Regions from separate parts of the Undibacterium sp. RTI2.2 genome, predicted to be linked through region 2. Evidence: predicted binding sites of a transcription regulator. Region 2 holds the regulator's gene; each other region holds the start of a gene.
The links. The regulator sigma-54, encoded in region 2, starts transcription at its own class of promoters, with help from an activator protein. The targets are predictions, from matches to a motif close to TGGCANGNAANCTGCTTT.
Positions count from the first base shown of each region.

Region 1: a site for sigma-54 is predicted at 5,550-5,567, ahead of urtA (urea ABC transporter substrate-binding protein). Genes of this name have one in related genera too.
Region 3: a site for sigma-54 is predicted at 3,568-3,585, ahead of QN395_RS17155 (pilin). Genes of this name have one in related genera too.

Region 1 covers NZ_JASJXN010000022.1:35,735-46,073, reverse strand. Annotated here, with positions in the region: gene QN395_RS13350 (hypothetical protein) at 321-989, shown strand; gene maiA (maleylacetoacetate isomerase) at 1,101-1,784, opposite strand; gene QN395_RS13340 (fumarylacetoacetate hydrolase family protein) at 1,899-2,600, opposite strand; gene QN395_RS13335 (DUF349 domain-containing protein) at 2,648-5,260, opposite strand; gene urtA (urea ABC transporter substrate-binding protein) at 5,823-7,076, shown strand; gene urtB (urea ABC transporter permease subunit UrtB) at 7,456-9,057, shown strand; gene urtC (urea ABC transporter permease subunit UrtC) at 9,054-10,178, shown strand; gene urtD (urea ABC transporter ATP-binding protein UrtD) at 10,175-10,339, shown strand, end outside.
Region 2 covers NZ_JASJXN010000003.1:515-10,853, reverse strand. Annotated here, with positions in the region: gene QN395_RS02120 (adenine phosphoribosyltransferase) at 1-431, opposite strand, end outside; gene QN395_RS02115 (cation:proton antiporter) at 511-2,505, opposite strand; gene QN395_RS02110 (KpsF/GutQ family sugar-phosphate isomerase) at 2,970-4,007, shown strand; gene QN395_RS02105 (HAD family hydrolase) at 4,007-4,570, shown strand; gene lptC (LPS export ABC transporter periplasmic protein LptC) at 4,567-5,199, shown strand; gene lptA (lipopolysaccharide transport periplasmic protein LptA) at 5,240-5,824, shown strand; gene lptB (LPS export ABC transporter ATP-binding protein) at 5,829-6,569, shown strand; gene QN395_RS02085 (RNA polymerase factor sigma-54) at 6,587-8,083, shown strand; gene hpf (ribosome hibernation-promoting factor, HPF/YfiA family) at 8,237-8,581, shown strand; gene ggt (gamma-glutamyltransferase) at 8,886-10,339, opposite strand, start outside.
Region 3 covers NZ_JASJXN010000038.1:25,575-35,913, forward strand. Annotated here, with positions in the region: gene sucC (ADP-forming succinate--CoA ligase subunit beta) at 1-753, shown strand, start outside; gene sucD (succinate--CoA ligase subunit alpha) at 772-1,653, shown strand; gene QN395_RS17145 (Stp1/IreP family PP2C-type Ser/Thr phosphatase) at 1,871-2,686, shown strand; gene QN395_RS17150 (FHA domain-containing protein) at 2,840-3,463, shown strand; gene QN395_RS17155 (pilin) at 3,643-4,092, shown strand; gene QN395_RS17160 (prepilin-type N-terminal cleavage/methylation domain-containing protein) at 4,196-4,636, shown strand; gene QN395_RS17165 (pilin) at 4,776-5,222, shown strand; gene tfpZ (TfpX/TfpZ family type IV pilin accessory protein) at 5,423-6,184, shown strand; gene QN395_RS17175 (PglL family O-oligosaccharyltransferase) at 6,468-8,183, shown strand; gene QN395_RS17180 (histidine-type phosphatase) at 8,672-10,234, opposite strand; gene QN395_RS17185 (TonB-dependent receptor) at 10,244-10,339, opposite strand, start outside.

The DNA of each region.
Region 1 (10,339 bases), on a different contig from region 2:
GGCGACAACATATGTTCGGATCCTATCGATCAATCTTCAGCTGAATTATCACGACTGACGCTTTAATAAGATAAATCATATTTTTACACCTGCGTCACAGCTGGTTTAAGTACCTCAGCTATGTCAGTACCATGTTCGTTACCCTATCGCCGCTCCTCGCAGCTCCATTGATAATGTTGAATCAATGCTAAAAATTTGATGCTAAACGCGAAATTTAGTTGTCATTTTAAAAAAAAATGTACTTACTCTTGATTATCGTCATTGCTTCACATAAGATGAAGTAAGAAAAAAATTTAACCCAAGCAACAGGGAGAAAACTGATGAAGTCTCAACACAGTAAGATGCCCGGCTTGTTGGCTCAAATGCATGTTCAACCCCACATGCAAACGCCAATACCTTATCAGTGGCTGGTCTCTGGTATTGGATTAGAAGAAGTAAAAAAAACAGATGTCGGCGCTTACTTGTTGGATGATTTGATATCTAGCTGCTCTGTGAGCAAAAGCGATGATGACTTGATCGACTTCCTTGATGAAGATAGCGACGTCGAAGACCCCAAATTGGGAGCGATTCCCTGGAAAATTCTAATCGCCGATGATGACAGCAACGTGCATGACACAACCTTGCTCGCGCTGAGCGGAGTGCAAATACATGGTAGACCGCTAGAATTTTTACACGCGTATTCGGCAAGAGAAGCAAGACAAGTAATTGTTGATCACGGCGATATCGCGCTAGTGTTGCTTGATGTCGTAATGGAGACCGTGGATGCGGGTCTGAAGCTGGTGAGCGTTATCCGTAATGAGCTGGGAAGAGATAATCTGCGCATTGTGCTGCGAACCGGGCAACCAGGTTATGCGCCAGAAAAAGTAGTCAATCATGAATTGGCAATTGATGGCTATACCACCAAATCAAAACTGACCCGCTCTATTTTGATTTCGGTTCTGACAGATACCTTGGGAGTAGCCTTCCCCAAGCAAGACCTGCCAAATTAAGCTGTATAGATAACGGCCTCAATAAAAAAAGACTGCTGAGTAAATCAGCAGTCTTTTTTTATTTCCCGACCAATAACGAGCCAACCCAGACAGCCATGCTATTTAATAAAACTATTCAGCGTCTGGCTGCATCGCTGGTGATGCATCGATAAAAGCGGGGATACTGAGGCAATGCTGATTGATTTTTGTCAAAGTAGGCATTTGACTAAGATCGCAATTGAAACGCTGTGCATTAAAAATCTGCGGTATCAGACAACAATCTGCCAGCGTTGGCGTATCACCAAAACAGAACAACCCGGTACGCGGATCGCCTGCTAATTTTTTTTCTAAGACCATCAATCCAGGCTCGCACCAATGTTTGTACCAAGCCGTCTTTTGCTCATCGCTCACGCCTAAGTTTGCACTCAAATATTTTAGTACCCGCAAATTATTTACGGGGTGGATTTCACATGCGATTGCCAGCGCGAATGCACGTATATGGGCACGGGCTATAGCCTCTTTTGGTAATAGCGGAATCGCGGGATAAACCTCTTCCAGATATTCTATGATCGCCAATGACTGTGTAAGCGAGTTTGTCAGCGAGGATGCAGTGTCCCCGCTGTCGTCAGTCGATTGATCTGGCAAAAAAGCGGGTACTAAGGCATCGGGATTCAGCGAACGAAATTGTTCAGAAAATTGTTCACCACCGTTTTTTACCAAATGCACAGGTATCGATTGGTAATCGAGTCCCTTGAGATTCAATGCAATCCGCACCCGATAAGATGCAGAACTGCGAAAGTAGCCATATAGTTTCATGAGATATCGGATTGGATAATCAGTTTGATATTAAGGTTGATATTAAGGTTGATATGAAGGTTGAATATCAAGGTTGATATTGAGATCGATGTTCGTTTAGGCAGCTTACTCACCCTAATCAGCTTTAGCCATGCGTACTTTGAGGTCGCCCAGACCCTCAATACTTGCCTCCATCAAATCTCCAATCTTGACCGGACCGACGCCTTCAGGTGTGCCAGAGTAGATCAAGTCACCCTCTTGCAACTCATAAAACGTAGACAGTGTCGAAATCACTTCAGCGACATTCCAGATGAGTTTTTTGATATCGCTGTCTTGCTTTTGTACGCCATTTACATCCAGATGGATATTGCCCTGCTCAATCCAGCCAGTGTCGGCAATCGGATGCAACGGTGAGATTGGTGCAGAGAAATCAAATCCTTTTGCGGTATCCCAAGGGCGCCCTTGGTCTTTGGATTCTGCTTGCAAATCGCGTCTGGTCATATCCAAACCAACGGCGTAACCCCAGACATGTCCGGCAGCGGCTTCGACTGTAATATTTTTACCGCCTTTACCAATAGCGACCACCAGCTCAACTTCATAATGCAAATTATTGGTCATGCCGGGATAAGGCATCTCGCCGGTTTGTCCATAGGCGACTGGCAGCACGGCATCGGCTGGTTTCATAAAAAAGAATGGTGCTTCGCGACCAGTCCAGCCCATTTCTTTGGCATGCTCAACATAGTTACGGCCAACACAGTAAATTCTATGAACAGGAAAAAGCAGCTCAGAATTAGCGACAGGTACGCTCACAACTTTAGGTGGAAATAAATAAGACATGATTTTTCTCACTAATAATTAATCAGGCAATCTTAAATTAGGTAATCTCAAGTAAGGTTAAGCATCAACAGCTTATCCAGGCGCTGCCGTTGGGTTTGGTCTAACAGTACCGGCAAACTACACAAACGGTGCAACTGCTCTTTGGCAGCATCTGCGTTATTGCCAGACCTGAGCGCTGCTTGCAATACATCTACTTGAATTTGCAGGCGTGTTCTCGCCAGTTCTGGTGGGCTATCAATACTATTTAAAATCTCTAATTGCAAAATACTTTGTGCTGCCGAGTCCGCATTTTTTTGCAGCAGATTGGCATAGGAGGCGTCACTATGTTGTACTGCCTGACTAATCGCCGCAAACCGCTTATCTAATTCTGAATCTAATTTACCTGGTAACTTAGTTGATGGCTTTGCTGTCAGTGTTGCCTGAGATGATAATTGCTGCCATTCCGCCGAGAGTTGTGACATCAGCGTTTGTGCCTTACTCGTATCCTCTACAAAAGCTGCCTCTAGCTGCTGACACAAACGAAGCTTCACTTGTAGCAGCTTTTTACCAGCTTGACTTTTTTCATCATGTGCTTGCTGTAAAAGTCGTTTTAGTTGCGCGACGGCGTTCTCATAACGGCGGTCAATTTCATTCTCTTCACCACGCGGCACATACCCGATTGAGCGCCAGGTATTTGCCGCCTCTTGCAATAATTGTTTGATTGCTGATTCGGACAAAGCGTCTGCCGACGGCGCTTGCTCTAAGCTCGTACACAAAGTTTGTTTGGCTTGTAGATTAGCCTTACGTTCCGCATCTGCACTGTCAGACACCGCTTTGCGTTGCGCAAACAAGCCATCGCAGGCTGCGCGGAATTTCTCCCATAATGCTTGCTCATCTTTACGACGCAAAGGCAAAGCTTGCGCCTGCTCTTGCCAGCGCACTTGTAAGGCACGCAACTGATCAACCGATTCACGCTGCTGCGGATCGAGGGCGGAGACTTGCGCAATTAATTGCTCACGCGATGCGATTTCCGCTTTTCTTTGCTGCTCCAAGGGCTGTGATAAGGACTGATAAATTGCATAAAATTGTCCATCAACCCGAGCTTTATTTTTGCGATCAACCGCAGATAATGTTTGCCAGGTTTGCTTCATCTGCATCGCAGTTTGCGAGATGACTTTCCAATCTGGTGCTGTCTGTATTGTCTGCAATAAGGCATCAGCAGTAATGCGCCACTCGCTTAGTTGCAGTTCAGCCTTTTCCAAATTAACTTTGCGCTCTTCTGCTAATTGCTGAAAATAAGCAGCAGCCGGTGCATAGGCCAGATTGCAGGCGGTATCAAAGCGATCCCAGATTTCTCTAGCCGCACCGCCAGTGCTAGCTTCTAAAGACTTCCAGCGCTCACGTAAGCCGCTCACTTTTTTTGCCAGATCATCAGGTTCCAATTCTTTTGATGGCAATTCTTCTGCCGCTTTGATCAATTCATCGCGGGAGATACTGCCCCCCCATTTGGCCCATGACAGTAATCGTCCAAGCTCGCTCTGGACTTTGAATAAACGCTCTTTTTGCTCTGAATTTAAGCCAGTGTGTTTGAGATCAACGCCTCGCAACACCTCACGCTCCAATTTTTGCGCCAGCAATGCACTACCCTGCTCTAAGGCTGCCTCCATATCTTGGATTGCTGCCAAAATTTTCTCCGTACTGACCTGCACCAGCTTGACAGGTTTAGTCTTTGATGAAGGCATCGTAATTTGCCCAGGTTTTTCGGTCGATGTTGGATCAGTATGCATTGCATTAGCAGACGCTACCTCAACGCTGTCTGAAGTTTCAGCAGCGACAAATTCTGTGCTTGCTTCAATCGTCGTAGCCACAGGTGCTGACACTGGTGCTGATATGGTGGTTTTAGCCTCTGCTACTTTTTGCTTTTGCAGTTGCGTCCATTGCTCACGTGCGGCCTGCATTTTATACGTGAAGTCTGCCAGCAAATTTTTAGGTAAAGCCACAGCTTCTGGCTGTTGCAAGCATAAATCAAAGGCTTGCTGCCATACATCCAACTGAGCGCCATGGGCGTCGTCAGCAATCCCTTGGGATATGGTCAAATGCTGTACCAGATCCAGCACCTGTCTTTGCAGCGTCGTCTGTGCCTGCAAGCGTGTTTGCAATATCGTGTAGTGGGCATCAAATTCTGCTTTTAAAGCATCGGGAAAATGTTTGAGGCCTGCCACCAACTTATCCAGATCAGCAATTTGCTGCGGAATCAAACTAGCTTGCAAACCCAACTGCTGCGCTTGATTGATACAGCGCAAAGCTAACTGTTGCTGCTGATCTGCTTGCGCCAGCACATCCAAACGTGCCTGCATCAGTTTGGCAACACGCTTATCTGTATTGCGCATTGCGCTCAGTACTTTTTGCAGCGCGGCTGCGCTGTGTACGTAATTAGCCGCTTTAAAACGACCGTCAGCAAAATCACATGCTAATAACAAGCTAACGATTGCGTCTTCTGCACCGGGATTGCTTGCCAGGCTCTCTATCTTAGCCAAGGTAGCGGCACGCGCCTGGACAATTTGTTGCTGTTGATCTGCTTTGGCAACGCTCGCCAGGCTGGCAGCGTTAGCGGCGGCTAAATTGCTATTGGCAGAGGAAGATGTTGCTTTAGGTTTGCGCTTAAAAAGGAAATCGAACATGAGTGTTTGGATTGGTAGGTGGGCAAAAACTGCATGATAGCAAGATTCGGCCGAATTCGGCTAGATTCGACTGGGGGGCTTGGGGTTAGGCTAGATGAAGCACTCACTCTGCCAATTCAGTATTTTCAGCAATTAAGCTTGCACCAACATCTGTCAGTTGTTGTAGATATTCTCACCACGCACGAAAGAAGGGATTTAAACCATTTCTCTGCACATATTTGTAGCAAACAAATCCAAGCTTTTGGTCTATATGGTGTTGAGTAGCTAGTAGTGAACGTAGCGCACAAGCTGGCACATAAACTGCTATTTATTTTCATTGCGTACAAATAATTCCTACTTTTAGGAAGTCCGTCACCGTGATACTGCTACATAAAAATGGCAAAGTAATTATCGCAGCAAGTATTTGCAATGTCGTGGCTCAGTACGATGATGTTTTGCTGCGATTGTCTCTCAACCAAATAGGAATTAGTCACACACTTATACATACCCAAATAAATTAGTCATCAGGCTCTCAACTACGCTCATTACTACACGTCTATTACTTCAACACCAAGGAGAAATTATGTCACGTCGTACCGTACTAAAAGCGACCGCACTCGGCGCTATGGCTTTGACTGCATCAACCTGGATGGCACAGGCATTGGCAGCAGATACGATTAAAGTCGGAATTTTACATTCGCTGTCGGGCACGATGGCAATTTCCGAGACTTCCCTCAAAGACGTGGCATTAATGACAATCGACGAGATCAATGCTAAAGGTGGTGTGATGGGTAAAAAGCTGGAGCCGGTGATTGTCGATCCTGCTTCCAACTGGCCACTGTTTGCGGAAAAAGCACGACAACTGATTTCTCAGGATAAGGTATCTGTCGTATTTGGTTGCTGGACATCGGTATCCCGCAAATCGGTCTTACCGGTATTTAAAGAACTTAATAGCCTGCTGTTCTACCCTGTGCAGTACGAGGGTGAAGAACTAGAGAAAAACGTGTTTTACACTGGTGCCGCTCCAAATCAACAAGCGATACCAGCGGTGGAATATCTGATGTCAAAAGAAGGCGGCGGAGCCAAGCGCTTTGTTCTGCTAGGCACTGACTATGTTTATCCACGCACTACCAACAAAATCCTGCGGTCCTTTTTGCACAGCAAGGGCGTGAAGGATACTGACATCGATGAGGCCTACACTCCGTTTGGTCACTCTGATTATCAGACGATTGTTGCCAATATCAAGAAATTCTCCGCCGGTGGCAAAACAGCCGTCATCTCCACGATCAATGGCGACTCCAACGTACCGTTTTATAAAGAGTTGGGTAATGCAGGTCTGAAAGCAACTGACGTCCCAGTCGTCGCCTTCTCAGTCGGCGAGGAAGAACTACGCGGTGTTGATACCAAGCCCTTAGTCGGCCATCTGGCAGCCTGGAATTATTTTGAGTCGGTAAAAAATCCGGTCAACACCGAGTTCATTAAAAAATGGAAAGACTACGCAGTCGCCAAAAAATTACCGAATGCAGCTACCGCTGTGACCAACGATCCGATGGAAGCAACGTATGTCGGTATCTATATGTGGAAGCAAGCAGTAGAAAAAGCCAAATCCACCGACACCGACAAAGTAATTGCAGCCATGGGCGGACAAACCTTTAAAGCACCGTCCGGCTTTGTCTTAAGCATGGATGCAACCAATCACCACTTGCATAAGCCAGTGATGATTGGTGAAATCAAAGCGGATGGTCAGTTCAATGTCGTTTATAAAACGAAAGAAACCATTCGCGCACAACCTTGGAGTCCGTACATCCCTGGTAATGAGGCAAAGCAAAAAATGTAATAGCGCGATAGTGATAGCGGGGCTTCAAAAAAACTATCTGCTTGTCCGTCGCTCCTGCTAGGCAGAACTCAGAGACGTGTTGTGATTCACGTACGTCTCTGGATTCCTGCTAAAAGCACGCAGGAATGACGTGCATCGTTTTAAGTCTTTTTTAATTATTGTGTCGGGTTCTTAATTAAAAGGTTTTTAGAAGCTACCAATTTTTCAACGTCCAATGATTATTGGGCTCCCAGACCATAATTGGCCTGGGAGCCTCACAAATAATGGACATTCTTCTTTGGTAACTTCTACAAATCCCCTTTTGCACTTTTGTACCTTCAGATCACATCATATGTCTCTGGAAGTTTTGTAGTAGGCAAAATCGACCTCAAAATATCCTATGAAAATATTCAAATTCAGTATTTTGACTGTCCTGTTTTGTATGAGTTGCACGGCGCAGGCTGCGATTGACGCCAAACTTTTACAAGGCTTAACTAGCGACGATCCGGACGCCCGCATCGCTGCAGTCACAGAGATAGCAGCACTGGCAAATGACGATAGCAGCAAAGTCTTAAATGCGCTAAAAAGCGAATCGCTATACACCACAACCGATGGCTTAGTTTTAATCGTCGATGGCGACAATGCCTACAATCCCGCCACCGAGAAATCTAGCAAGTTGCCCGACGGTAGCGATGTGATCAGTATCAACAATCGCTTGCGCGGCGCTATCGATAATGCTCTCTCAGCCCTAAAGTTATTTTCCACGGACAAATCTGTGCGTCTGGCAGCTGCCACCACCTTGCAAACCGACGCCAGTCTGGAGCAACTACCATTGATCAGCAAAGCCTATGCAAAAGAATCAGACCCCGAGGTGAAATCACTTTTACAACTGGTGATTGCCACTGCTAATCTGCAATCCCCAGATGCAGCGCAGCGCAAAGCGGCTGTCACTTCCTTAGTTGGCAGCAGCAATGCCAAACTCAATCCGCTGTTGCAAAAGATGCTGGATAAGAATCTCGATGGGAGCTTTATCGAAGCCGACGCCAGCATCCGGACAGAGGTCCGTGCAACGCTCAAAGCCATTGACTCCCGGCTGGCACGTACCGAATTTATCGGCAATTTGTTCTATGGCGTATCGTTAGGCAGCGTCTTGCTGCTAACAGCGCTGGGATTGGCGATTACCTTTGGTTTAATGGGAATCATCAATATGGCGCATGGCGAGTTATTGATGATCGGTGCTTATACTACTTACGTAGTGCAAATGCTATTTCGCAAATTCATCCCTGGTGCGCTAGACGCCTATCTGATCATCGCACTACCTGCCGCTTTTATTGTCGCAGGTGCCGTGGGGATATTTTTAGAGCGTACCGTCATCCGTTGGTTATACGGTCGCCCATTAGAAACTTTGCTCTGCACCTGGGGCATTAGTCTGATGCTGATGCAAACAGTACGCACCATTTTTGGTGCACAAAATGTCGAAGTCGCCAATCCGTCCTGGATGTCTGGCGGCGTGACGGTATTAGGATCGCTGGTCTTATCCTACAACCGGATATTCATCATTGCCTTCGCCTTCATTTTGGTATTTGCGGTCTGGCTGATTTTAAATAAAACCAGAATGGGTTTATTCGTTAGGGCTGTAACCCAAAATCGACGTATGGCAGATTGTGTGGGTGTCGCAACCGGCAAAATTGATATGCTGACTTTTGGATTGGGCTCCGGCATTGCTGGTCTCGGAGGTGTCGCCTTGTCGCAATTGGGCAATGTTGGCCCAGACTTAGGCCAAAGCTATATCGTAGATTCATTTATGGTGGTGGTGCTTGGCGGCGTTGGCCAACTGGCAGGTACCGTCATTGCGGCCATTGGCTTGGGCGAAGTGAATAAGTTTTTAGAACCTTTTGCCGGAGCTGTGATGGCAAAAATCGTCATACTCGTATTCATCATTGTTTTCATCCAACGCCGGCCACAAGGCTTATTCGCGCTGAAAGGTAGGAGTGTCGAATGATCAGCGCCCCAACAATGAGCTATCACACCCCCTCTTTCTTCTCACGTCCAGCCTGGGTCGGCATCATCGTATGCGTCATCATCGCTGCCTTGTTACCAATACTTAATTTAAGTTTTCCTGCGAGTCATCCTCTACATATTTCGAGCTTTACCATCACTCTCGTTGGTAAGTTCATGTGCTACGCAATGGCAGCGTTGGCTCTGGATCTGGTCTGGGGGTACACCGGTATTTTATCGCTGGGGCACGGCGTCTTTTTTGCATTGGGCGGATATGCGCACGGCATGTATCTGATGCGAGCGATTGGTCGTGACGGTGTCTATCAAAGTAACTTGCCAGACTTTATGGTGTTTCTAGACTGGAAGACCTACCCGTGGTACTGGTCGATGACCGACAATTTTTGGTATTGCATGGCATTGGTGGTTCTGGTGCCGGGAACGTTGGCATTTGTGTTTGGTTTTTTTGCTTTCCGGTCACGAATAAAGGGAGTGTATTTCTCCATCATTACCCAAGCCATGACCTTTGCTTTTATGCTGCTGTTCTTCCGCAATAACACCGGGTTTGGTGGCAACAATGGCTTCACCGATTTCAAACGCATTCTCGGTTTTAACGTCACTGCGCCAGGTACCAAGGCTGCTTTATACCTGATTACGTTGGCCGCGTTGTTTGGGGCACTGATGTTATGTCGCTGGATCGTGACCTCGAAATTGGGTCGTGTGCTTCAGGCGGTAAGAGATTCAGAATCCCGTCTAATGTTTATAGGTTATAACCCGTTGTGGTTCAAACTGTTTGTCTGGACCTTATCAGCCGTGTTGTGCGGCATTGCCGGGGCCTTATATGTACCGCAGGTGGGCATCATCAATCCATCCGAAATGTCTCCTGGCAATTCAATAGAAATGGTGATCTGGGCCGCCGTCGGAGGACGGGGAACGTTGCTGGGACCGATCATTGGCGCCTTCACAGTGAATGGCTTAAAGAGCTGGTTCACCGGTGCCTTCCCCGACCTATGGCTATTTGCACTGGGACTCATCTTTATTCTTGTCACTCTGTTTATGCAACAAGGAATCTTAGGTTTAGCAAAACAGGTACGCACTAAATTGAATCATCATAAGGAGGCAGCATGAGCGAGCGTAGTAGTGTGCTGCAGCCAGGCCAAACTTATGATGGTGCAACTGGTGACGCTGCCGCATCATTCGGACGTGTTAAATCTAATCAGGTTGATACCAGCCATGGTGCAATATTGTATCTGGAAGATATCACCGTATCGTTTGACGGCTTTAAGGCA
Region 2 (10,339 bases):
GCGCCTAGACGTTCCAATAGTTTTTTACCCGCCATCATAGTGCCGCCAGTGGCGATCAGATCGTCAATCAGCACGACGCGGTCACCAGGTTTGCAGGCGTCAGAGTGCAGTTCTACCGTGGCACTGCCATATTCCAATTCATATTGCTCGGATACCGTGTGGAAGGGCAGTTTGCCTTTTTTGCGGATGGGCACAAAACCCAGATTGAGTTCATAAGCCAGCACCGATCCGATGATAAAACCACGGGCATCCAGACCAGCGACGACATCGAGTTTTTCATCCATATAGCGATGTACAAACATGTCGATCAGCACCCTGAATACTTTGGGATTTTGTAGCAAAGGGGTGATGTCACGAAACATAACGCCTTGCTGTGGCCAGTTTTCCACAGTGCGGATATGTTCTTTAATATAGTCGGATGGATTGAACATCACAGCTTGCCTTCTTAAATGGGTTGAATGATGCAAATTGCCGAAGTAGCAATTGATAGAGCAAACATAAAAATGCCCGCTATTTTAACAGCCGTTGCTCTGCTCTAGCGACAGCTTCTGCCGTACCGCGTACCACGATGACATCACCTGCCAGCAAAATGATGCCCCTATTTTTCCCTTGATCTTGTTCTAGTCGCGTCTTGCCACGGCGCACCGTTGTGACATCTACATCCAGATTCTCCAGATCTAATTTATCTAAGGTGTTACCGACGGCATTGGCGTGCTCACCCAGAACAATCGTGTGCAAACGAATTTGCATGTTTTCTGGTCCGTCAGCAGCGTCACTGGCACCGTGGAAATAACCGCGCAAAGATTCATAACGTTCTTCACGCGCAGCCTGCACCCGATGTACTACACGGCGCAGCGGCACACCAAGCTGTACCAGGGCATGCGAGGCGAGCATCAGGCTGCCTTCCATCAGTTCTGGCACGACCTCGGTTGCACCGGCCTCGCGTAATTTATTGATGTCGCTATCGTCATGACTACGCACAATCACTGGCAGGCTGGGATTGAGTTCTTGCACCAGATGCAAGATTTTTAATGCGGATTGAGTATCTTTGTAGGTAATCACCAACGAGGCGGCGCGTTTGATGCCGGCGGCGATCAGACTTTCGCGCCGAGCTGCGTCGCCATACGATACATTGGCACCGGCAGTCTGAGCTTCGCGGATGCGATCTGGGTCCAGATCGAGTGCGTAGTAGTCAATATTTTCCTCGGTCAACACGCGTGCCAGACTTTGCCCGCTACGACCAAAACCAGCCACGATGACATGCCGCTTGGTGCTCATGGTGCGGGCAGCGATTTGGGTCAGTGCCAGCGATTGCATCATCCATTCGTTAGCGGACAACTTCATCACGATGGCGTCAGATTTGGCCAGAATAAAAGGCGATGCCAGCATCGACAACACCATTGACGCCAGTATTAATTGCAATAACAGCGGATCAAGCAGTTGCAAACCGCCAGCCTGATTTAATAAGACAAAGCCAAATTCCCCCGCTTGTGCCAATCCCAAACCGGTACGCAACGCGACGCTGCCTGTGCTGCCAAATAGTTTGGCAAGACCGGTAATCAGTAAAAATTTGAGCAATACCGGTCCCAGCAGCAAGATCAACACGAGTAAGGGATGCTCAAACACCAGGCGTAAATTCAATAGCATGCCGATGGTGATAAAAAATAAACCTAGCAAGACATCGCGGAAGGATTTGATGTCTTCTTCCACCTGATGCTTGTATTCAGTCTCTGAGATCAGCATGCCAGCGACAAAGGCACCCAGCGCCATGGATAAACCCGCGTGCTCAGTCAGCCATGCTGCACCTAGCGTGATCAACAACAGATTAAGCATGAAGAGTTCTTGCGAGCGGCGTTTGACAACGATGCTAAACCAGCCGCGTACTAATTTTTGTCCAACAAATAACAGCAGAAACAAGACCAGAGCGGCTTTCCCGCTGGCCCATGCGAGAGCTTCAATCAAATTGCTGGAATGCGATGCCAGCGCCGGTACCAGGATCAGTAAAGGGACAAATGCCAGATCCTGAAACAATAAAATGCTGATAATTTGTCGGCCGTGCGGGCTTTCCAGCTCCAGTTTTTCGGTCAGCATTTTAGAAACGATGGCAGTAGACGACATGGCCAGTGCACCGCCTAGCGCGAAGGCAGCTTCCCAACTGATATTAAAATGTTGGGGCAGCCAGTAAGATGCGGCTAAACCAATCCCCATGCTGCTGACAATAGTGACCAGCACTTGTGCCAGACCCAGCCCGAACACAGTTCTGCGCATCGACATCAGTTTTGATCGCGAAAACTCCAGCCCAATAGAAAACATTAAAAACACGACGCCAAATTCGGCCAGCTCATGCGTGGCCGCACTATCTTCTGCCAGCCCCAGACCAAATGGGCCGATCAAGATACCGACCACTAGATAACCCAGCATCGGAGGCAATTGCAGCATACGGAAAGCGACGACACCCAGAACGGAGGCGGCGAGTAAGAGGAGGGTGGTGTCAAGTGCGGTCATGCGACCATTATTGCTTAATCTTTTTTTAAATCAAAACGATAAATCAAAACGATCAATTCTTATTTATTCAGGATTTACGTAAAAACCGAAAGTTACTTGCTGCCATTCACATGGATCAGATGGCCTAACATAAAACATCAAGACCTCTCACCACAGAGACACAGAGGCACAGAGAAAATCAGGAGAACAGCGAAATCCTGCCTTTGTTTGTTCTTCCTCTGTGCCTCTATCGTAAGGGGTTTTGTTTTTTGCATAAGTCCTATTATTAATACTCATTAAGTATGTGCCTAGTGGCGGTGATCGCAAATATAAAAATTTGTCGGTTTCTTTTGCTGTTATCACTATCCTTTATCTTCATAATAAAAATTTATTTAAATATTCAAAAAGCAAGTATTGGCTAGATATAGGTAACATATGGTAACTGGCAGAGTTTTTGCTTAGTCAAATTCGTTTATACTCTGGGGATGAGCACTTTTAACCTTATTCCATCACAAACCCCGCCAGCGGCTCCTTCTGGCGATGCCTTTGCGCGTCGTGCGCTGCGCCTAGCGTGTGAAACTTTGCAAATAGAAGCAGACGCCATTAAGGTTCTGCAATCTCGGCTTTCTGACGATTACGCGGCATTCGCCCAGGCTACCGATCTGCTGTTGCATTGCCAGGGACGGGTCGTCGCTTCTGGGATTGGCAAGTCTGGCCATATCGCCCGCAAGATTGCCGCAACTTTCGCCTCGACCGGAACGCCTGCTTTGTTCGTTCATGCGGCAGAAGCTGCGCATGGCGACTTGGGCATGGTAACGCCGCAAGATGTGTTTATCGGCATCTCTTATTCAGGTGAAGCGTCGGAATTGATGGCGATTGCGCCTATCATTAAACGTTTAGGCGTCAAATTGATTACCCTTACTGGTAATCCAACGTCTGGTCTGGCCAAACTGGCAGATGTACATTTAAATGTACATGTCGATAAAGAAGCTTGCCCGCTTAACCTTGCACCTACGGCTAGTACAACAGTCACACTGGCGCTGGGCGATGCACTTGCCGTTGCGGTGCTGGACGCACGTGGTTTCCGTGAAGAAGATTTCGCCCGGTCCCATCCCGGTGGCGCGCTTGGTCGACGCTTGCTGACGCATGTACGTGATGTGATGCGCAGCGGCGATGATATTCCTCAAGTGACGCCTGACACTAAATTGACCGTTGCGTTGATGGAAATCACCAAAAAAGGCATGGCGATGACGGCCGTAGTTGACCTTGAGCAGCGCGTCGTTGGCGTCTTTACCGATGGTGATTTACGTCGCTTGATGGAGAGTGTTCAGGATTTTACTAAAATTGTGATTGCCGAAGTCATGCACAAAAATCCGCGTAGTATTCGCGCAGAGCAACTGGCGGTAGAGGCGGTGGAGATTATGGAAACACACAGAATCAATCAGTTGCTGGTGACAGATGGACAAGGCAAGTTGGTTGGTGCTTTACATATTCACGATCTGACTCGTGCTAAGGTGATTTGATGACGGCAACGATAACGACAACGACAGCGAAGAGCTTGAAAGTAAATAGAGTTGCCAAGGCAGCCCAAGTCCAATTAATGATTTTTGATGTGGACGGTATTTTGACTGACGGCAGCCTGCATTTTGGCCCTGAGGGCGAAATGATGAAAAGCTTTAATGTGCTGGATGGTCAAGGTATAAGACTGCTGCAACAAGCTGGTATTCAGACCGCGATTATCAGCGCACGTCAGTCGCCGATTGTGGGGCGCCGTGCTTCCGATTTGGGGATTGTTCATTTGCGCCAGGGCATACATGACAAACGATCTGCTTTTGAAGAGTTGTGTATGGAACTGAATATCGCAAGAGAGTATTGCGGTTTTATTGGCGATGATGTAATCGATTTACCCGTGTTAACGCGAGTTGGTTTTGCCGTCAGCGTGCCGAATGGACATGCCGAAGTACGTTCCCGCGTTGATTATGTGACGCGGGCTACTGGCGGTAACGGCGCAGTCCGCGAAGTCTGTGATTTTATATTGCAGGCTCAAGGTAAATACGACCAGGCTTTAGTGCCTTTTTTAATATGAAAACCTTTATTTCTTTAGACCGGTTCCGGATTTGGCTATCCATTGTGATTCTTGGTATTGTCGTACTGTGTAGTTTTTGGGTTTTAGAAGTCATGCGCAAACATGATGTACAAAATACCTCAAATCTTCAAACCAGAATTGAGCCTGATTATTATGTTGAAAATTTCAATTTTATTCGGCTGCCAAACAAGGGGAAAATGAACTATCGTATTTCGGGTGATCGCTTAATTCATCGTCCGCGTTATGATAATTTTGAAATATCACAGCCGCGTATTAATAGCTTCGACGAAAATAAAACTCCTTTATTTATGCAAGCTGACAAAGCGGTAATCGAACAAAAAAATGCGCAGACAGCCGTCAAAATAGCACCGCGAGATAGTGATGAAATTCACTTATTTGGGCACGCCAAGGTAACCAGACCCGAGAGCCCAACGACAAAATACATGGAGTTGCAGTCCGACTATTTATTACTTTTACCTGATCTGAATATTATGAAAACTGACAAGGCAGTGAGTCTTTTTTCACAAAATACGGAAACGCATGCGATCGGAATGTTCGCCAATAATGAAACTCAGGAAGTAAATCTGCTAAGTAAAGTTCAAATTCAGATCCAGCCTAAAAAACAGTAGATCAGTTGCCAAATTCAAGTAACAGTATGAGGATATATTCATGACATTTTTTAAACATCAACGTAAATACAAACATCAAGCATCGATATCATTTGCATTGATAATTGCAAGTCTGTCGTTGACTCATTCCCCTGCGTTTGCTGAGAAAGCAGATAGCCAAAAGATGACAGCAATCACCTCAGACCGATCTGATCGTAACGGTAAAACGAATGTAACTACGTTGACCGGTGATGTGATCATTATCCGTGGGACATTAATAGTAAAAGCGGCTCGTGCCGTAATGACTGAGACGGCAACCAGTACTAGTTATGTGCTTTTTTCAGCACCGGGAGTGCAGGTGTTTTTCCGCCAAAAAAGAGATGGCGGCGCTGATTTATGGGTCGAGGGCGTTGCTGACAGGGTTGAGTATGATGACAAAACCGAGATTACGAAATTTATTTCTAAAGCCGATGTGAAATATCTCGACGGGACTGTAGTCACTCAAGAACAAAAGGGTGAATATTTGTCTTACGACAGCCTGAACGATCTTTTTGTCGCTGAGAATAATAGTTCCGGTACAACGGTGCCTGGCTCTGGCCGGACTACCTTGTTCATCGCGCCAAAATCTGACAAAAAAGTCAAATAACAAGATGAGTACATTGTCGATTAAAGGTTTACAAAAACGTTATGGCGCACGCCAGGTGGTAAGCGATGTGTCATTGGATGTGAAGAGCGGTGAAGTCGTTGGTTTGCTGGGTCCTAACGGCGCAGGTAAGACGACATCGTTTTATATGATTGTTGGTTTGGTCACCTCGGATGGCGGTGAAATTAATATTGATGGCGTAGATATTTCACGCCTGCCGATACATAAAAGAGCCAAGTTGGGTTTGTCCTATTTGCCGCAAGAAGCCTCAGTGTTTCGTAAGTTATCGGTAGAGGACAATATCCGCGCCGTACTTGAATTGCAAAAAAATCCAGAAGGTAAATTTCTGACTAAGGCTGCCATTGAGCAACAATTAGACACCTTACTTGCTGAATTGCAGATTGAGGGTATTCGAGAGAATCAGGCTCTGTCATTGTCCGGCGGTGAGCGTCGCAGGGTAGAGATTGCCCGGGCGCTGGCAACTAGTCCTCGTTTTGTCTTACTGGATGAGCCTTTTGCGGGCGTTGATCCAATCGCCGTGATTGAAATTCAGCGTATTGTGGGCTTCCTGAAAGATAGAGGGATAGGGGTACTGATTACCGATCACAATGTGCGCGAAACCTTGGGTATTTGTGATCACGCTTACATCATCAATCAAGGTGCAGTGCTTGCCGCAGGTAAGCCCGACGACATCATCAATAATGAGTCCGTCCGCAGAGTTTATTTGGGAGAGCATTTCCGCATGTAGCGGGAAGCCATATGATGATGAAGCAAAGCCTGCAACTGCGCACGTCACAGCATTTGGCGTTAACGCCGCAATTGCAGCAATCTATCCGTTTGCTGCAATTGTCCACGCTGGAGCTACATCAAGAGTTAGAAAATCTACTTTCCGACAATCCCATGTTGGAGCGGGTAGATGATCCTATGGATAATGCAGTGCGCTTGCTTGCCGACGGCGCCATCAGTGCGACTATGAATAATTCTGAAACTGAATTCGCCGCGCCAGAAAAGAATGGCGATGCTGCTACAGCAAGTGCCAGTTCTGAAAATGCCGACCTTAGCGAAGTCGCTGCCTCTGCCGATAGTACCAGCGCGAATGAAGAAGAGTGGAGCTTTGATGATGTTCCTCAAGGCAGCAAATCGTCAGAAGAAGATGACGGACGTCCGCAATTAGAGGCAGCGCAAACCAGCCTCAGAGATCATTTGCTGGAGCAGATGCGGCTGAACATCCGTGAGCCGCGAGATCGGGCTCTGATTGAGCTGATGATTGATGCCTTGGATACCAATGGCTATTTGATGGAAACACTGGAAGAAATTCATGCCAGCTTGCCGTTGGAGTTATGTGTTGAGCCAGAAGAATTATCCTTTGCGCTGAACATGTTGCAGAACTTTGACCCTAGCGGTGTCGGTGCCAGAAATGTATCCGAATGTCTGGCCTTGCAGATTAAACGTTTCCCTAAAATTCCTTTTGTGACGCGTCGGCTGGCGCAAAAAATTGTTGAGAACCACATCACTTTATTCGCTCAAAGAGATTTTAATAAGTTGAAGAAAATTCTCAATTGTGATGACGAGGATTTACGCGAAGCGCAAGTGGTTATTCGTCAATGTAATCCCAAACCGGGTGCTGAATTTGCCGCGGCCGCTTCGGATTATGTCGTGCCGGATGTGATCGTCAGAAAGACAGTGAACGGCTGGCAAGTATTACTCAACCAAGATGTGATGCCAAAGCTACGTGTTAATAGTATGTATGCCAGCATCATGAAGCAAAATCGTGGTGACGGTACGCTAGGTTCCCAATTGCAAGAGGCGCGCTGGCTAATCAAAAATATGCGGCAACGCTTTGATACGATTTTACGGGTTTCACAAGCGATAGTTGAAAGACAACGTAATTTTTTCACGCACGGTGCCGTTGCAATGCGACCACTTGTGTTGCGCGAAATTGCTGATACACTGGGTTTACACGAGAGCACTATTTCTCGTGTAACGACGCAAAAATACATGCTGACCCCGCATGGTATGTTTGAGTTGAAATATTTCTTCGGTAGCCATGTCGCGACGGAAGCAGGGGGGGAAGCATCATCCACCGCGATACGTGCACTCATCAAGCAGTTGATAGGAGCAGAAGACCAGAAAATCCCACTCTCTGACAGCAAGATTGCAGACATGCTGGGAGAACAAGGCATGGTAATTGCGCGACGTACAGTCGCCAAATATCGCGAAGCTTTGAAAATCCCGCCAGTAAGCCTGCGCAAATCTTTGTAACTTGTTCTTGAAATATCCTCGTATGTTGCTATATATAATTTAGCTCAATAAATAATTTAAATATTAGTCTGCCAATTCATCGTCTGATTAAATTTACATTAATTGAGTTAAGATAAAATGTTTGTAACAAGTAAGATTACCAAGGAGCGTAGTATGAATCTCACCATCAGTGGACATCACCTCGAAGTAACTCCTGCAATTCGTGAACATGTGCAAAATAAGCTTGAACGTATCAGGCGGCATTTCGATCAAGTAATTGATATCGCCGTCATCCTGACCGTGGATAAGCTCAAAGAAAAGGAAAAACGCCATAAAGCAGACATTAATCTGCACATCAGTGGCAAAGATATTCATGTTGAAAGCCTGGCACAAGATCTCTACACCGCCATCGACACTCTCATCGACAAACTAGACCGACAAGTCATTAAACATAAAGACAAAATCCAAAATCATCAACATGACGCGATCAAACACATACCCGATCCGACGCCAGTGTAAGCAGATGACTTAGTCGCTTTTTCGATTAGAAAATAGCAAAAAAGGACGCAATTCGGCGTCCTTTTTTTGTTTGCGTAACACTTGATTTGGTTTCGAAGATTATGTGCTGATATAAATATACTCCCCTATTATTTTTATAAATATGGCTTATTGTCCAGTAATTACCTGGACAACTAAAATATACTTGGGGAGAGTATTTATATTGAATAACTGGAGAAATAAGCGATACTCGTAGCTATTCATTTCTTTAAGCCGCACAGATTAGTTTGTACCCGTTTAAATTTCTACGCATTTAAATTTGACCTTAATACCCCAAAGTTTTTCCGTCAGGATTGCGCGGATCTGAATAACCATCAAATCCCTGATTGCTCATTTGTATAGTTTGTGTGCGACCCATAGTCGGTGACAATTTCAGATGCTGACCTTTTTGCTCCAGTATGTTTAAGGTATCGATGCTGATCCCTTTTTCTACGCGCAATTGATCTGGCATCCATTGATGATGAATACGAGGCGCAATGCTGGCTTCGGCAACATTCATATCATGGTCAATCACATTCATAATAATTTGCAAACTGGTGGTGATAATCCGGCTGCCACCTGGGCTGCCTGTGGTCAAAAATGGTTGTCCGTCTTTTAAAATAATTGTCGGTGACATTGAGCTGAGCGGGCGCTTGTATGCCGCAATCGCATTGGCATCGCCACCAAGTAATCCAAACGCGTTGGGAGCACCCGCTTTTACGGAGAAATCATCCATTTCATTATTTAAGGTAATGCCGGTGCCGCTAGCAACGATGCCGCTACCAAAATTCAGATTCAACGTGTAGGTGGTTGCGACGACATTACCATACTGATCTGCTGTAGCAAAATGGGTAGTTTGATCACTTTCGTAAGGCGCTAGTTTACCGGGCTTGATTTGATCGGACGGCGTTGCATGTTCTGGATTAATTTTCTTTGATAACTCATCAGCATAGGCGCGCGATGTCAGTGCTTTAATAGGTACTTTGACAAAATCCGGGTCGCCCAAATATTCAGAACGATCGGCATAAGCGAGCTTCATGGTCTCCGCCATCAGGTGTAAGTTTTGTGCACTGTTACTGCCTTGTTCTTTAATCGGAAAGTGTTCAAGAATATGCAACATTTGTACGATGTGTACGCCGCCTGAGCTGGGTGGCGGCATGGACACGATTTCATAGCCGCGATAATTACCTTTGACGGGTTCGCGCTCGACGACCTTATAATTTTTCAGATCTTCTGCACTGATAATGCCTTCATGCTGCGCCATTTCTGCAACAATTTTCTTTGCGATGGCCCCTTGATAAAAAGCACTTGCGCCTTCTTTTGCAATTAACTTGAGGGATGCAGCCAGATCTTTTTGGATTAATTTTTCACCAGCGACCAAAGGTTTGCCATTTTTAAAAAAGATCGCTTTGCTTGATTCCCACGCACCCAAATGATCATATTCTGCGTCGAGGATGCTGGCTAAATGTGGACTTACCTCAAAGCCTTGTTCTGCCAGTTGTATCGCAGGTGCAATGACATCTGATAATCTCATGGTGCCGTATTTACTTAGCGCCTGCGTCAATCCGGCGACAGTTCCAGGTACGCCAATCGCCAAATGCGAGTAGAGTGATTTGCCTGGAATGACTTTGCCTGCTTTATCCAGATACATGTCGCGGCTTGCTTTGATGGGTGCCATTTCGCGGAAATCCAGTGCGATGTCTCTACCCGATTTGGCATCATGGATTAGCATAAAACCTC
Region 3 (10,339 bases), on a different contig from region 2:
CATCCAGAACTATTGCATTCCATCGCTATCGACCCGACTAATGGTCTGCAAGATGCAGAGGCAGATGATATCTCCCGCAAAATTGGTGTGCCAGAAGAGTCTATCGCTGACGCACGCGTTCAGTTAAAAGGTCTGTACGAAGCTTTCATGGCAACCGATTGTTCACTGGCAGAAATCAATCCTTTGATTTTGACCGGTTCGGGTAAAGTCATTGCTCTCGATGCTAAGTTCAACTTCGACGCGAATGCTTTGTTCCGTCAACCAGAAATCGTGGCTTACCGCGATCTGGATGAAGAAGATCCGGCTGAAATTGAAGCATCTAAATTTGACCTCGCTTACATCTCGCTCGACGGCAATATCGGTTGCTTAGTCAACGGAGCTGGTCTAGCAATGGCAACGATGGATACGATTAAGTTGTTCGGCGGTGAGCCAGCTAACTTCCTTGACGTAGGCGGCGGCGCGACAGCAGAAAAAGTGACTGAAGCGTTTAAGATTATGTTGAAAAATCCAGGTCTGAAAGCGATCTTGGTCAATATTTTCGGTGGCATTATGCGTTGTGACGTGATTGCTGAGGGTGTCATCACTGCATCTAAAGCGGTTTCCCTGCAAGTACCGTTGGTGGTACGCATGAAGGGTACCAACGAAGACATCGGCAAGAAGATGCTGGCTGATTCTGGTCTGCCTATCATCGCCGCTGATACGATGGAAGAAGCAGCGCAGAAGGTTGTTGCCGCTGCTGCAGCTCACGCTTAATAATCGCAAGGAACAGATATGTCCATCCTGATCAATAAAGATACAAAAGTTATCACCCAAGGTATCACTGGCAAAACTGGCCAGTTCCATACTCGTATGTGCCGCGATTACGCAAACGGTAAAAACTGTTTCGTCGCTGGCGTCAATCCTAAAAAGGCTGGCGAAGATTTCGAAGGCATTCCTATTTTTGCTAACGTATCTGAAGCAAAAGCGGCTACTGGCGCAACAGTTTCTGTTATCTACGTACCACCTGCAGGTGCTGCTGCCGCGATTTGGGAAGCGGTCGAAGCGGACCTCGATCTGGCAATTTGCATTACCGAAGGCATTCCTGTCCGTGACATGATGATGCTTAAAGACCGCATGGCAAAATCTGGCAGCAAAACGAAATTGCTCGGACCAAATTGCCCAGGCCTGATCACACCAGACGAAATCAAGATCGGCATCATGCCAGGTCATATCCATCGTAAAGGTCGTATCGGCGTGGTTTCCCGCTCCGGTACATTGACTTACGAAGCAGTAGGCCAATTGACTGCATTAGGTCTGGGTCAATCTTCTGCTGTTGGTATTGGTGGTGATCCTATTAATGGTTTGAAGCATATCGATATCATGAAGATGTTCAATGATGATCCAGACACTGACGCGGTTATCATGATCGGCGAAATCGGCGGCCCCGACGAAGCCAATGCATCCTATTGGATACGTGACAACATGAAGAAACCAGTCGTCGGCTTTATCGCTGGTGTTACAGCGCCTCCAGGCAAACGTATGGGTCATGCTGGTGCTTTGATTTCTGGTGGTGCTGATACGGCACAAGCTAAATTAGACATCATGGAAGAGTGCGGCATCAAAGCAACTAAAAACCCGTCAGAAATGGCGCGTTTGTTGAAGGCGATGTTGTAGTCTCAATGTCGGACTAAGTTGCAATTTTGAGCAACTTATTCGGGGTTACATCATAAAATGGGGAGCTTTGCTCCCCATTTTACTTATCTTTATGCAACAGTTCCGCAGCTTGGTGTTAAGCTTGAATAATGATCTTCAGCATTGCTTGGGATTATTATGATTTATATCTTTTTATATTTATAGAACCTGATTTATTTCTCATATTTAATCACTATTCATGTCATTTCAACGCGTATTAGAGTTTGCGGGTCTCTCGGATACGGGACTGGTACGAGCACAAAACGAAGATGCCATAGAGATATGTGCCGAGGCGGATTTTGCAGTATTAGCAGATGGTATGGGCGGATACAATGCTGGTGAGATCGCTAGCAAAATGACGGTAGACATTATTACGCAGCAGTTACTCCTCAAAAAAACATCTACTTTTTCTTCTTTATTTGCGCGCCAGACATCGGTTGCCGCGAAGTGGATTAAAGAAGCAATCGAGATGAGCAATTTTCGTGTCTGGGATGCAGCACAGAATAATCCCGAATTTATTGGTATGGGTACCACCGTTGTCGTTGCGTTTTGTCATCACGATAGACTCCTTGTTGCGCATGTGGGCGATTCGCGTGTCTACCAATACCGGTCCAACCGTTTACTGCAGATTACGCACGACCACTCAGTATTACAGGCGCAAATTGACGCTGGTCTGATTAGCGAAGAGCAAGCGCAGTATTCTCCGATTAAGAACTTGATTACCAGAGCAATCGGTGTGCAAGGTGAGATTGAGGTGGAAATTAGCGAGCATGTCATTCAAGAAGAGGATATTTATCTAATGTGCTCCGATGGCTTGACCGACATGCTCAAGCATGATGAAATCGAAACCACAGTTAGTCTGCATAGAGATAATTTAGCGCTTTGTTGCGAATTGTTGCTACACAAAGCGAATGAATTAGGTGGTCGGGACAATATCTCGATTATTCTAATAAAAGTGAATGGCTTAAAACAGCATTCGCCAATGCAGCATATACAGCAGCTTTTTTTCAGTTAGTTTTATAGAAAGAACTTACGCAAAAATGCTCCAGCCGCGATGCAGATACCATTTATACACGGCATACTATAGTACGACTCTCCTCGCTAAGCCTTGCGGGGACAATTGTGCGTAAGTCCAAATAGTTAGATTTTGTTTTTTATAGAGAGCACTATGGCGAAAATCGTCGTTACTTTCAACGGACTGGTCCAGCAAGAACTGTCAATCCTAAAATCACGCATAACGGTGGGACGACGTCCGGGTAATGACGTTGTGATTGATCATTTGACCGTCAGCGGTCAGCATGCGGCGATTGACACCACTAGCACAGGGTCTTTTGTTTTGGATTTAGGAAGTACCAATGGCACTTTGGTCAACGGACAGCCAATTAAGAAGCACCTTTTACAAAACGACGACATTATTGATATTGGTAAATATAAGGTTCGATATCAAAATGATTCAGAAAATTATGACTTGCCGGACGCAGCACTCAAAATAAAACCGTCCTCCCTGAGCGTATCCACGGTATCCGCACGTATTCAAGTACAAAATGGTGCTAACGCTGGTCGAGAGTTGGTTCTGAATAAACCAGTTACGACTATCGGTAGCCCAACTGTCCAGGTCATTGCAATTACTCAACAAGAACAATCTTTTTATGTTGCACACGTCGATGGCGCCTCAAGTCCCAAACTAAACAATAAAATAATTGACAAGCAGCCACAAAAATTGGCTGACGGAGATGTGATTGATATGTCAGGAACAAAGCTTATTTTTGTAATTACATCAAAAAATAAATGACATAAATTTGAACTAGTTGTTTTGCCTGACAAAATTCGTCATATTTTGATTTTCTCATACACTTTTTTTGTCAGTTTATTTTTAAAAAGTAAATAATATAGGGGTGGCACAGGGTTTGCTAATTCAGCTTATGTAAGACAGAACAAATTAATTTATTTTTTTAAACTAGGAGTTTTAAAATGAAATCCACAAAAATGACACAACGCGCGCAAGCTGGTTTTACTTTGATCGAATTGATGATTGTTGTAGCAATTATTGGTATTTTGGCTGCAATCGCACTACCAGCTTATCAAACTTACCTGAAAAAATCGAGATTCACTGAAGTTGTTCTCGCAACTGGTGCTGTTAAAGATATGGTTGATATCTGTTTCCAAACAACAGGTGCAACTGCTTTAGGTGCTGGTGTTTGCGATACTGCAGCTTTAATCGGCGCTACTGCTAATAACACAGGCGCTCAAGGTAATTTTGTTGCTTCTGTCGGTATTACTGGATCTACTTCTGTAGTAACAGGTACAGCAAACACGATAAAAAGTTTGAATAGTGAAACATTTATTTTAACGCCAACAGTAGCAAATGCTTCATTGACTTGGGCAAAGAGTGGTACTTGCGTAGCTGCTGGTATTTGCTAATAATAGATTGTAGAGATTGGCGTGGAGCATCGACTATGATTCACGCCATTTTAATTTCATCCAAATATAAAAATATTGACGAAAATTCATAGATGGGAATTATATGAAATTCCAAAAATCTATTCAAGCCGGCTTTACACTAATTGAACTGATGATCGTTGTTGCAATTATTGGTATCTTAGCCTCCATAGCATTACCTTCTTACCAAACATATCTTAAGAAATCCAGATTCACTGAAGTCGTTTTAGCGACAGGTGCGGTGAAAGATATGGTTGACATTTGTTTTCAAGTTAGTGGTTCTGCAGCTCTAGGTGCTGGCGTTTGCGACACAGCAGCGCTTGTCGGTGCGACGACAAATAATACTGGAGCTCAGGGAAATTTCGTATCATCGGTCACGATTACTGCTGCGACCTCAGTGGTTAAAGGTACTGCAAACACGGCAAAAAGTTTAAACAGTGAAACGTTTATTTTGACGCCGGCAGTGGCTAACGGATCGCAGACTTGGGCAAAAAGTGGTAGTTGTGTAACAGCAGGATTATGTTAAAGGTTGTCGGTTAAATTAACTAATACCGATTGGTTGTGGACTTGGACGTTTGGTGGTGAGCATTAAACTAATTTTTATACGTTACGCCTTGCAATATATTAATAGTTAAAATCGTGAAATATGGATTTGTAAAAATATTATGCAATTTTTTAGATATGTTCAACGCGGTTTCACTCTGGTCGAATTAATGATTGTCGTTGCAATTATTGGTATATTGGCTTCGTTAGCGCTACCGGCGTATCAAAACTATCAAAAGCGGTCGAGATTTACGGAGATCATTTTGGCAACTGCTGCTATAAGAGAAATGGTCGATGTGTGTTTTCAATCTACAGGTGCAACAGCATTTGCGGCCGGCACTTGTGATACCGCTGCATTAATAGGCGCTACTCCTATCAATACGGGTGCACAAGGTAATTTTGTTGCGTCCGTCGTGATTTCGTCCGTAATTCCGGTAGTAACGGGTACTGCAAATACGACAAAAAGTTTTAATAGTGAGACTTTTATACTGACTCCAGCTATAGCTAATGGATCGATAAAATGGTCAAAAGATGTTAGTAGTACTTGTATAGCTGCTGGGTTATGCTAATCTGTGGCATGCTTTTAGATGCAAAAGTAAGTATAAAATAATTACCGATTGTCCTTCAATTTATTTGGATGCTAGAATCAAAATTGTCGAAATTAAAAAAACACACCGTTATTGGTGTTTTTTTTTGACTAATAAAGTAAGTATTAATTTAAATATTAATTTTGTCTAGATGGTAACTTTCGTTGGATTACTTAAGATTTATGAGACATTTTAAATATCGGTTTATATCCGCAGGATGTCATTTGGTTTTATCTGCACTGATAGCGGCGGCAGTGACTGGTATAGTTTTATTTTTATGGTTTCCTTGGCCATACAGCGAAATATGTGGGGGCTTATCCTTACTGTATATATTGATATCGGTTGATGTCATATTAGGCCCCTTGCTTACGTTTGTTGTTTTTGATGTGAAGAAAAATAAACGTCATTTGGCTCGTGATTTGATTGTTATTGTAATCATTCAAATGATGGGCTTGGGTTATGGTGTCATGACTATTTTTTCTGCAAGACCAGTAGCACTCGTTTTTACGTCAAAATATTTTCGGGTTGTAACCAGTTTTGAGGTGGACCAAAAAGAATTGTCGAATGCGAAGCCCGAGTTTAGGACTCTTTCAAAAACTGGACCTATATTAATCGGCATGAGTACTAGTAAAAATTTAGCTGAGAATGTGAATGATATTTCAAAAGCAATGAATGGCTTTGACGCTGGATTACATCCATCTCTCTGGGACTCTTATGATAAATCGTATGAGCAGATTATAAAAATATCCAAACCTGTTGAACTCCTGTTTAGCAAGTATCCTAAGTTGTCCAAGACAATAGAGGCGGCGGTTGCTAAATCTGGTGTCAAGCGGCAACAGCTTCGCTATTTGCCATTGATCTCAAAAAATGCGAGCTGGGTCATTCTGATCGATGTTAATAGCGTTCAACCTGTAGGATTTGCTCCGATAGATGATTTTTTATAATTATTTAAATGGCAATTAAAGATGTTAACAAATTCCATTTAGTCCGCACCTCCTCAATCCTGCGGAGAGGCGCAAAAAATTCGAATTGCATGCCGCTATCTGAACAATAATTGTTACTTGCAAAAGATGATTCTTGCATTGATAGCGACGTTAATGTTTTTCGCTACTCGACTAACGCCAAGGGATTTTTTCTGAGAGTGTGTAGGAAAGATATATTTAAGGAATATTTTGTTTCAGCCTAAACGGTTAATTCTATTTAATTGCATTACCAATAGTAATTACTTTGAAAATAACCACTAAACTCTCACTCGCAATTTTTGCTCTGTTGTTGCTGGTATCTTATATCCATCCACATCATGTTCATCCTTACAGAACTTACTACCATGATTTTTTGACTATCTTTGGTCTGTTAGTTTTGTCTGTCGGCATTTTGATTGCGACCACACCTCGATTAAGTTTTCCTCAACTTTTATTGATACCAATCTTATTGATTGGATTTGTGTTTTTACAGCTCACTGGAAATGTAGCGTCGTCGTTGCCCGATACTTTAATCCCATTGTTGTACATCGCATTAATCGCGGTAGCATTTATTATTGGGGCGACATTCGCGATTCAAACACAATACGTTGAGCTAATCTGTTTGTCCTTTGCGATCGCCCACTTATTAGCAGGTTTGTTGTCCGTCATCATGCAATTGGTACAGATTACGGGGATTGATGCTACGCCTGCTGTGATGTTTATCGCACGTGAATCACAGCCTTTTATGCGACCTTACGCCAATGTCGCGCAGCCAAATCAACTCGCTTTGCTATTCTGTTTTTCTCTGGCTTCGGTCTGGTACTTATATCAGCGACGATTTTTCAATCAATGGGCTTCTGTTTTATTGGTTTTAGTATTACTGATAGGGCTAGCGCTGACGCAGTCACGCATAGGCTGGATGATTGTTCCGGCTTTTGCCTTAGTTTGTATGTTTAAAACTCAGGATGGTCACTCTGTCAGCAGATGGTTTTTAGCTGTGCTGGTATTGCTGTATGCCGCGCTGGTCTTTGGTTTGCCTATCATGGGGCAGCATGTTGGATTTGCTAGCGGCTCGGTTGCTGAGCATATTGGTGGTCGTTCTGAGCGTATGGTGTTGATGCAGCAGGCTTGGCATATGGCGACTCAGCATCCCTGGTTGGGCGTTGGCTGGTTTGGTTTTGGTGCAGAACAAGTCAGGATTGCGGCGGATTTTGGATCGACTACTTATGCAGAGCACTCACATAATTTGATTTTAAATTTGGCCGCCGAATTAGGTTTCCCTGCAACGATATTGATATGTTCAGGCTTGGCCTGGTGGGCTGTTCAATGCTTTTTTATCAAAGCGGTGACGGTGCCGATCCGTTTTGCGGGTTTATTTTTTGTCGCCGTGTTTGTGCATAGCATGGTTGAATTTCCGCTTTGGTATGCCTTTGTGCTGATACCGGTTGGCATATTGATGGGTATGGTGCATCAGCTGCGCTGGCCCTCTGAGGGCGTATTGCTTGGGCGCCCTGCTAAAAGTGTGATTGCTGTCATCCTTGGCGGTGCTTTTTTATTCATGGCATTGATTACCTGGGATTATCAGCGGGTGACGACAGGTTTTCGGGTTTTGCGTTGGCAGCAATCGGGGTATGTAGTGGATATCAGCCCAAGTGAGCGGCCCGCGTTTACTTTATTCCCGCAGTTTTTTGATTATTTTAAATTGACTAAAATGGTCGCGCGCGAGGGTATGTCGGATACCGAAATCGCATTCGCGGAGCGCTTGAGCCATCGTTTTGGATACGTGCATGTGTTGAGCAAAATGGCAGAAGTATATACCTTAAACGGTAAGCCAGAACAAGCGGCACGTACGATGCAAACCTTGCAGCGCCTACATCCCATTTCTTATCCTGAATACTACGATTATTGGAAAGCCCAAGCAGCTTTAGATGCTCGTTATGAGGTGGTTTTTAAGACGATGCCGGCTCGGGATGCGCAATAGTTAGATGCTAATTTACTGACTTGAAGTTTTGTTTTCAGTAAGCGTAATATTAAATACTCGCTGGTAGTATTTAATATTGTCCATAGATTGTCTGGACAATAGGGCGGTTTTACGAAAAATGGTGGGGAGTATGTTAAATATGAGTCTAGTTTTTTGCTTCAGTGAGCGTTGAGGCGAGGCGCATACGCATCTCATACGCGACTCATGCATTCTCAAATCAGACGGTGTCATTCCGGCAGGTTTTAAGCCAGAATCCAGTGATGTTGATCGCTTTACATATCAAACATAAAGGTAGTGGGTGCGGTGTCAGCGGGTTGTCAATGCGGCGTCAAAATGACGACGCTGGATTCCGGCTAAGACCATGCCGGAATGACCCAAGAAACCAACTGCTTGTTATCGGATAAGAGTTTTAAAAAACCGGCCCAAAATTCCGCCCCAAATCTCCGCGCCCCAAATCCCATCAATCCCAATCAGCGACTAAGAATTTTTCACTTCGCTATTGATTGCTGATAGCAGTCTGCCAGTCGCTGGTAATCATAAAAATAGCTGTCTTTGGCTACACGGGCTTTGTCGCAAGATGGTTTGAAACCAGTCTCCTTCTCGTTGTACAGCATCCGGATTAATACTTTTCCGGCATCATTTTTGTAGAGATCCCATTGAATATTCGCGGCCATCGGCGCGACCTGTTCACCACGCCATAAGTTATTGGAATAATCGTAAGCAAGATTTTTTGGCTGTGGTGTCGCCATGCCCGGTACACCGAGTAAGGATGCTAGCGGGATAATGGTTTCGGCATGGGCAAATCTTAGTTTGGCTGCGTGTGCGTAATTCCCCGCCGCGATGAGCTTGGCTTCAGTGAAAAAGTCATCGAGCAGCGTTTGCGCCATCCGCCAGGTGACTCCTTTGGCTCCGGTAAAGCCAGGGCCTTTACTGTAGAAGGTAAGTGCATCTTGTACAGAGGCAAAGACTGCGGCTTGCTCGGCGGGCATGTATTGTGAGAAGTTGGTATGCGCCTCATCCGGCATATCGGCCGATGCAGCATACAGGTCATACAAGGCCAGCGCGGCATCCAGTGCTGAGGCGATTACTTCATTGCCATCGCCTTTGAGCGTGCTAACAAATTTACCATCAGTACTCTTGTATGTGACCGTGCCCTCGTTGCTCGCGCGATAGCGATTCTGGTTTAGCCCCGAAATAAAGGCGGGTGTGAATAAACGTTGCAGTACCGTCTTTGCGGCGACGGCCAGACGCGGTTGCGCCAATATACTGGCTTCTGCTTTACTTAACTCATTACTATCCAGATAGGTCTGATAAGACTGACTTGCTTGAAAGGTCGGAAATAGCGGATCGGCTGGATCGCTGACCAGATCCTGTTTTTGGCTCAGTTTATGGAAGTAGTGTAAGAAGCGGTCTGTACCTGCTGGCCGGCTGCGATGATCTTGTTCTGCACCCGGTGCAAGAGACGCCGGATAGGTCACGCTGGAGGCGAGGCACGCTTGTTGCGCGATTAAAGACTGGGTAAAGAAATAACCGCTATCCACTGCGCGGTCTTTGCCAGACGTAACGACCACAATTTGGCGTGGCGCTTTGTCTGGTGTTGCACAATCCAGACTCTGGAACAGCGTTGGCAGACGCTGGCGCAAGCGTTGCGCCAGTTGCGTGTGTTCTGCGATACCTAACTGGGTTTCATTGCCGTAGCCTGGCTTGCTGATGCCAGCGACGCCATATCCCAGCGAGGCATTGGCTTCCATGACTCGCTGAATATCTGGCCCCAGTTCTGCTCCCAATGATGTCAGCGCTTGCTCCTTTTCAGCTAACTTCCATAGGTTATAGAAGGCGAGGTCGACCTTCATCCCAGTCAAACCCCGTGAGCCATGTCTTGCCAGCATTTGTGTATAAACTGGCTGATAGCCCTGTGGCGCGGCCTCATAACTAGAAATGGCTTGCTGAGGTTGGTAGGGTGTTTTGGTGCCGTAATACGCTGGCTGCGCGCTCGCCGTGTTGAGGGCAAGCGCGGATAACAGGATTACTTTAGTACAGTTAATGATCATATTATTGGCTTAAAAGTCTACGCGGGCACTCAGGCTGACTGTCCGTGGTGCGCCGACATTCAGATAGTTCTCCTGATAGTAAGTCCAGTATTTACGATTGGCAAT